DNA from 2 places in the Alloalcanivorax venustensis genome. Region 1 is predicted to be linked to the other one. Evidence: predicted binding sites of a transcription regulator. Region 1 holds the regulator's gene; the other holds the start of a gene.
The links. Region 1 encodes LexA, which represses DNA repair genes until DNA is damaged. Its sites were predicted from a motif close to TACTGTNTANNTANACAGTA; they were not measured.
Positions count from the first base shown of each region.

Region 2: uvrA (excinuclease ABC subunit UvrA) is a predicted target of LexA. The motif match lies at 1,415-1,434, and genes of this name have one in related genera.

Region 1 is NZ_CP179934.1:1,978,874-1,982,280, reverse strand. It holds gene topA (type I DNA topoisomerase) at 1-21, opposite strand, end outside; gene ACMG4O_RS09345 (universal stress protein) at 344-796, shown strand; gene ACMG4O_RS09340 (cyclic nucleotide-binding domain-containing protein) at 957-1,616, opposite strand; gene lexA (transcriptional repressor LexA) at 1,787-2,401, shown strand; gene ACMG4O_RS09330 (DUF1499 domain-containing protein) at 2,391-2,903, shown strand; gene ACMG4O_RS09325 (TatD family hydrolase) at 2,909-3,407, shown strand, end outside.
Region 2 is NZ_CP179934.1:3,395,959-3,399,365, reverse strand. It holds gene uvrA (excinuclease ABC subunit UvrA) at 1-1,395, opposite strand, end outside; gene ACMG4O_RS15890 (LuxR C-terminal-related transcriptional regulator) at 1,515-2,162, opposite strand; gene ACMG4O_RS15885 (MFS transporter) at 2,430-3,407, shown strand, end outside.

The DNA.
Region 1 (3,407 bases):
GATTACAAGGGATTTACCCATTCGTTGCTCACCCGATCATGAGAAGCTGCGTCATAAGAAACCTCTGAGGCCTGACCGCCACGGCGGTGAAAATTCGCCGGGCAGGACACGCCTCAGAGGTCGGGCCGGGGCCTTTGCGGACCCCGGCGGGCGCCTATTTAGACAGCGCCGGTATCGTCCGGTCAAGCACCGGGGTCGCCGGCGACGCCGCCCGGAAGCCCTCCAGGCCGCGCCGGCCATGGCGTCGCGGCGCCTTTCACGGTGGGCTGGCAGAGCCCGCCGAGAAGGCTATACTCGGCGTGAAGGTACTGAAAACAACCTCTGCCGGTTAAGGGAGAACACCATGACCTCACCCTATCGAAAGGTACTGGTGGCGATTGATTGCAGCGACGAATCCGCCGAGGTTCTGTCCCGTGCGGCGGGGGTCCAGGAAGGCACCGACGGGGAATTACACCTGATCCACGTGATCGAACCGCTGGCGCTGGCCTACGGCGCCGACGTGCCGATGGACGTCACCGACCTGCAAAGCGGCCTGGTCAAGCAGGCCCGCGACACGGCGCTGGAATACGCCGGCCACTACCGGATTCCGGAAAGCCGCATCCATGTGGAACTGGGGTCGATCGAAAAAACCATCCTCGACAAGGCCGACGACATCGGCGCCGATCTGATCGTGGTTGGCAGCCACACCCGCAGTGGCCTGGCCCTGCTGCTCGGCTCCACCGCGCGCGGCCTGGTGCCCGGCGCCCACTGCGACGTGCTCGCCGTGAAAATGGACAAGCGCAAGAAGGAAAGCTAGCGGAAACTGTGGGAGCGGGCCCCGCCCGCGAAAGGCAAGCGGAGCTTGCCGGCGGGATTCCAGAGGCTTTTCTATGAAGCCGCCAACAGGGTCTCTGGTATCCTGCCGGGCGGCCTGGCGGCGCCCTTTCGCGGGCAAGGCCCACTCCCACAGGGTGCCATTAGGTGAGTTGGGCGTTACCAGTGGCGCTGGGCGGCTTAGTGTTCCACCTGTAAAGCAGCCCGGCGAGTTCGCGGGCTTGCGTTTTGAGCGCGGCCAGCTCTTCGTCGCTGTCCCGGGGGCCGGTGAAGATCGGCACCTTGCGCAGCGCCGCCACCAGCTCCTGGTCCGGCGCCTGCATCCGCTGCACTTCCACCGCCCAGCGGATCTGATGCACCAGCATATGGAAGAACGCCAGCCGGGTGGCCAGCGTGTAGGGCGAGTCGGGGCGGTCGAAATCGGTGAATTCCAGCTTCGCCATCACCGCCTCGCGGGCGGCGTCCGCCACGCGGATGGTGGCGCTGCGGGCGGTGCCCAGCAGCATGGACAGCGTCCCGAACACCTCGCCCGGGGACACGTAATACAGCACCGCCGAGGGTGCGCCGTCGGCGCTCTCGCCCTGCACCACCAGCTGGCCGCGCAGCAGAAAGTACAGTGACGATTCCACTTCCCCGGCGCGGATCACCCGGTCGCCGGGGCCGGCCTCGATGATTTCCGTGCGCGCCAGAAGCAGCGCCCGCTGGTCCGCGTCGTCACGCGCCACCTCATTGAAAAACGGCACGCCGGAAAGCAGTGCCTCCACCCGCGCGTGATCCGATTCCTGCCATTGGGCGTGCTTCATGTCTCCCCTCTTCCCCGTGTATGGCGGCCTCATCCTAGCCCGAACGTTTCCCGGATTGCCACCGCCGAACAGGCCGTATTCACTCGCACGGTGCAAAAAACCACTGGACATATTACACTGTCCGTATTATCAGTGTACGTAACAGCGGAACCGTGCCCGAGGAGGCCGACATGAGCATCGCATTAACCGCACGCCAACAGCAGGTTCTCGATTGCATTCGTGCGTCCCAGATGGAGACCGGCATGGCCCCGACCCGGGCTGAAATCGCCGAACGCATGGGCTTTCAATCGAAGAACGCCGCGTCCGACCACCTGCGCGCCCTGGAGCGCAAGGGCTACATCCGCCTGCACGGCGACCGCTCGCGGGGCATCCAGCTTCTCGATCTGGCCCTGGAGATGGGCGATGAGGTGCCGGTGGTGGGCAAGGTCGCCGCCGGTACGCCGATCGAGGCGATCGAAAACGTGGAGCGCACCGTGCCGGTGCCCCAGGGGCTGTTTCGCCAGCGCCCCACCTATCTTCTCAAGGTCCAGGGCGATAGCATGATCGAAGCCGGCATTTTCGACGGTGACCTGATCGCGGTTCGCAAAAGCCAGACCGCCCGGTCCGGCGAGATCGTGGTGGCGCGCATTGACGATGAAGTCACGGTGAAAACCCTTAAACTAAATCGTTCCAGCGCCACGCTGCTGCCGGCCAACGACGCCTACGCGCCGATCCGCGTGGCCGCCGACGAGCTGATGATCGAGGGTATTTTCGTGGGTCTGATCCGTGATCCCAATGCGCATTGACACCGTTAACCGCCTTTTGGCAACCCTGTTGCTGGGCATCGCTCTGGCCGCCTGCCAGGGCAACGCCGGCGCCGGCGACGACGCCAGTAACGAGAGTAGTGAGAGACAGAACCGTATGTCGGACACCCGTTTGCTTGCCCCCTGCCCGTCCGCGCCGAATTGCGTGTCGAGCCTTGCCGAGGACGAACGTCACCGGGTGGCGCCGCTGCCCGGCGCCGGCAACCGCGCCGACAGCCTGGCGATGCTGGAAGAGGTGCTCGACACCCTGCCCCGGGTGGCCTACGAGCGGATCGGTCCGGCCCGCATTCAGGCCCGCTTCACCAGCCGGATTCTGCGGTTCGTTGATGATGTGACCCTGTACGTGCACGACGACGGTCTGATCGACGTGCGCTCCGCCTCGCGCATCGGTTACTGGGACCTGGGCGCCAACCGGCGCCGGGTGGAAGACCTGCGCGAGCGCCTCAACGCGCGCCTTGGACAACCCCAGCCCAGCCACGGATGAGCGGCATGCCGGAGCACGGCCCGCGCTGGGCGGACATCGGCGTCAATCTTGGCGACAAGCAGTTCGCCGAGGACAGTGAACAGGTGCTGGCCCGCGCCGCCGACAGCGGCGTGGCCCTGATGTTGCTCACCGGCACCAGTGTGCCGGAGTCGGAAGCCGCCGTGGCGCTGTGCCGGCAATGGGCCGACGCCGGCCCGGCCCTGTTCGCCACCGCCGGCATTCACCCGCACAACGCCCGCTTTTTCGACGCCGAGGCCGGCCACGCGCTGGCCGGGCTGCTGGCGCACCCCGAGGTGGCGGCGGCCGGGGAGATGGGCCTGGACTTCAACCGCGACTTCTCGCCCCGGGACGACCAGGAAAGCGCCTTCGAGGCACAGCTGGCGCTGGCCGCCGAGGCCGGCAAGCCGGTGTTCCTGCATCAGCGCGACGCCCACCACCGTTTCCTGCCGATTCTGAAAGCCTGGCGGCACAAGCTGCCCGCCGCCGTGGTGCACTGCTTCACCG
Region 2 (3,407 bases), 1.4 Mb from region 1:
CTTGAGAATCTTCTCGGCGATTTCGCCGCGGTTGCCGGGCAGCTTCAGGTTGTCGAAATAGTCGAACGACTTGCCCACCGCCAGACGCACCAGCTCGGGCAGGGTGGTGTTGTCGATAAAGACGTTACGGGCCGCCTCGCGCAGGCGGGACCCGTCGCAGCTGGGGCAGGTGGACGTGGACAGGTAGCTGGCCAGATCCTCGCGCACCGCCTCGGACTCGGTTTCCCGGTAGCGCCGCTCCATATTGGGCACGATGCCCTCGAACGGGTGGTTGCGCTTGATGATGTCGCCCCGGTCGTTCAGATAGCGGAACTCCACGCTCTCCTTGCCGGTGCCGTAGAGAATCTTGCGGCGCACCGTCTTGTCCAGATCCTTGAACGCCACGTCCATGTCGAAATCCAGGCTCTGCGCCAGGGCGGTGAGCATCTGGAAATAGTAGACATTGCGGCGGTCCCAGCCGCGGATCGCGCCTTCCGCCAGGGACAGCTCCTCGCTGGTGATCACCTTGTCCTCGTCGAAGAACTGCTTCACGCCCAGGCCGTCGCAACTGGGGCAGGCGCCCGCCGGGTTGTTGAACGAGAACAGGCGCGGCTCCAGCTCCGGAATCGAGTAGCCGCAATGGGGGCAGGCGAACTTCGCCGAGAAGGTGATTTCCTCGCTGTCACCGTCCAGGGGCTTGCCGTCCATGGAGGCGATGATGGCGATATCGTCGGCCAGGTTGAGGGCGGTCTCGAAGGACTCCGCCAGCCGGTTCTGCAGGTCCGAGCGCACCTTGAAGCGGTCCACCACCACTTCGATGGTGTGCTTCTTGTTCTTGTCCAGGTCCGGGGTGTCGTCCATATCGTAGATACGACCGTCCACGCGGACACGGATAAAGCCCTGGGCGCGCAGCTCGTCGAACAGATGCAGGTGCTCGCCTTTCTTCTCGCGGATCACCGGGGCCAGCAGCATCAGCTTGCTGCCTTCTTCCATGGCCAGCACCTGGTCCACCATCTGGCTGATGGTCTGCGCGGCCAGTGGGGCTTCGTGCTGCGGGCAGCGCGGCTCGCCGACCCGGGCGAACAGCAACCTCAGGTAGTCGTAGATCTCGGTGATGGTGCCCACCGTGGAGCGCGGATTATGGCTGGTGGATTTCTGCTCGATGGAGATCGCCGGGCTCAGCCCTTCGATGTGGTCCACATCGGGCTTCTCCATCATCGACAGGAATTGCCGGGCATAGGTGGACAGGGACTCCACGTAACGGCGCTGGCCTTCGGCGTAGAGGGTGTCGAACGCCAGCGACGATTTCCCGGACCCGGAAAGTCCGGTGATCACCACCAGCTTGTCACGGGGAATGTCGAGGTCCACGTTTTTCAGGTTATGGGTGCGAGCGCCCCGAACCAGAATGGTATCCATGAGATGGCGTGCCCTTGGCTACTGTCAGAATGAACAGTGCAGTATAGGGGAAAGAGCGTGATGGGGGAAAGAACGATGGTGCCCTGACGCCGGATTGCCGGCGTCGGGCAGGTGGGGTATCAGAGGTTTTCCTGCGCCCAGTTCACCGCCTGCAGGCGGTTGGAGGCATTGATCTTCTTGAAGATGTTGTAGATGTGGGTCTTGATGGTGTGCGGGCTGAGGTTGAGCACCGTGGCGATTTCCGAATTCTTGGCGCCGGTGGCCATCACCTTGAGCACTTCGATCTCGCGGTCGGTAAGGTTCACCTCGTTGCGGCCGAAGGTCTTGTTGAAGGCGCGGCTTTTCACCAGGTATTGCTGCAACACCTTGCGCGGGAACCACAGCTCGCCCTCGAACATCGACTTGATGCCCTTGGTCAGCAGCCCCTGCGGGCAGTCATGCTGAAAGCCGCCGTTGACCATCGGCAGGCCCGCCAGGCGCGACAGGTCATCGTCGTCGTCGACATTGAACACGCCGATCAGAATTTCGCTGTCGAGACGCTTGTCCGTTTCCAGCAGGCGGGTGATGACGTCATTCACATCCACGGAATGGAAATCCACCAGGAACAGATTCTGCTCCACGGCGCGCAGGTCGTCTTCGTGGACCTGGTCCACCGACTTCACCGCGCTGGCGGTAATCGACGCTTTGTCGAGGAACTCCGTGAGCAGCGCGTTCTGAAGATGCTGGCCGCCGACCACGTACACCTTTTGTGATTCTTGAGTGTCCATTAATTCGTCCATGATGCGTCCCGTGTACCGGGAGGTTGTGTCCCGCGAGGGGGATACGAAAAAAAACTGATTCAAGGGGCCAATTTATCATCGCATTGGCGGGGGTTCAATTTACCATTATACGGCGGTCGCGGGGAACGTCTGCCCGATGGCCACTGGGCGGAACGGCTTAGACCCGGATTCCGGCGGCGGCCTGCCCATCATCACCCGACGCGGGATTGAATCTGGTACACTCGCCGTCCCTTTGTGTATCACCGATGTTGGACCATGACGGACGCTTCCCGGGCCGCGCTGCGGCGCACTGAATTGACCACCACCGGCTCCCTGGCAGCGATTTTCGCCCTGCGCATGTTCGGGCTGTTCATGCTCCTGCCGGTGTTCGCCGTCTACGGCGCCGAACTGGACGGGGCCACCCCGCTGCTGATCGGCACCGCCATCGGCGCCTACGGCCTGATGCAGGCCCTGCTGCAGATTCCCTTCGGCATGCTGTCGGACCGCTTCGGCCGCCGCCCTCTGTTGCTGATCGGCCTGCTGCTGTTCGTCATCGGCGGGGCGGTGGCGGCGCTCAGCGACAGCATCCACGGCGTTATTCTGGGCCGGGCACTGCAGGGCGCCGGGGCCATCGCCAGCGTGATCATGGCGCTGATCGGCGACGTGGTCAGCGAGCAGCGCCGCACCCGCGCCATGGCGCTGATCGGCATGGCGGTGGGCTCCTCCTTTATCCTCGCCCTGATCCTGGGGCCGCTGCTGGCCCGCTGGCTGGGGCTGAGCGGCCTGTTCTGGTTCACCGTGGTGCTGGGTCTGGCGGCGATGCTGGTGGCGGTCTGGGTGCCCTCGCCCAGGGTGCGCAGCAGTGAACCGCTGCCCGCCGCGCAGCGCTTCCGCACCGTGCTGGGCGATCCGGTGCTGCGCCGCCTGGATGTGGGCATCCTGGTGCTGCACATGACCATGACCGCGTCGTTCGTGGTGCTGCCGCAACTGCTCAAGCAGCGTCTCGGGATGTCGCTGGAACAGCACAGCCTGCTGTATCTGGTGGTGCTGGTGGGCGGCTTTCTGGCCATGGTACCTCTGATCATCGCCGCCGAGCGTCGCGGGGCCATGCCCATCAAGCGCGTGGCCGTGGGCCTGCTGATCGTCGCTGAAATCCTGCTGGCGCTGGCCGGCAATACACTGTGGCACTTCGTGCTGGCGTTGTTCGTTTATTTCATGGCCTTCAATCTGCTCGAGGCGCTGCTGCCCTCGCTG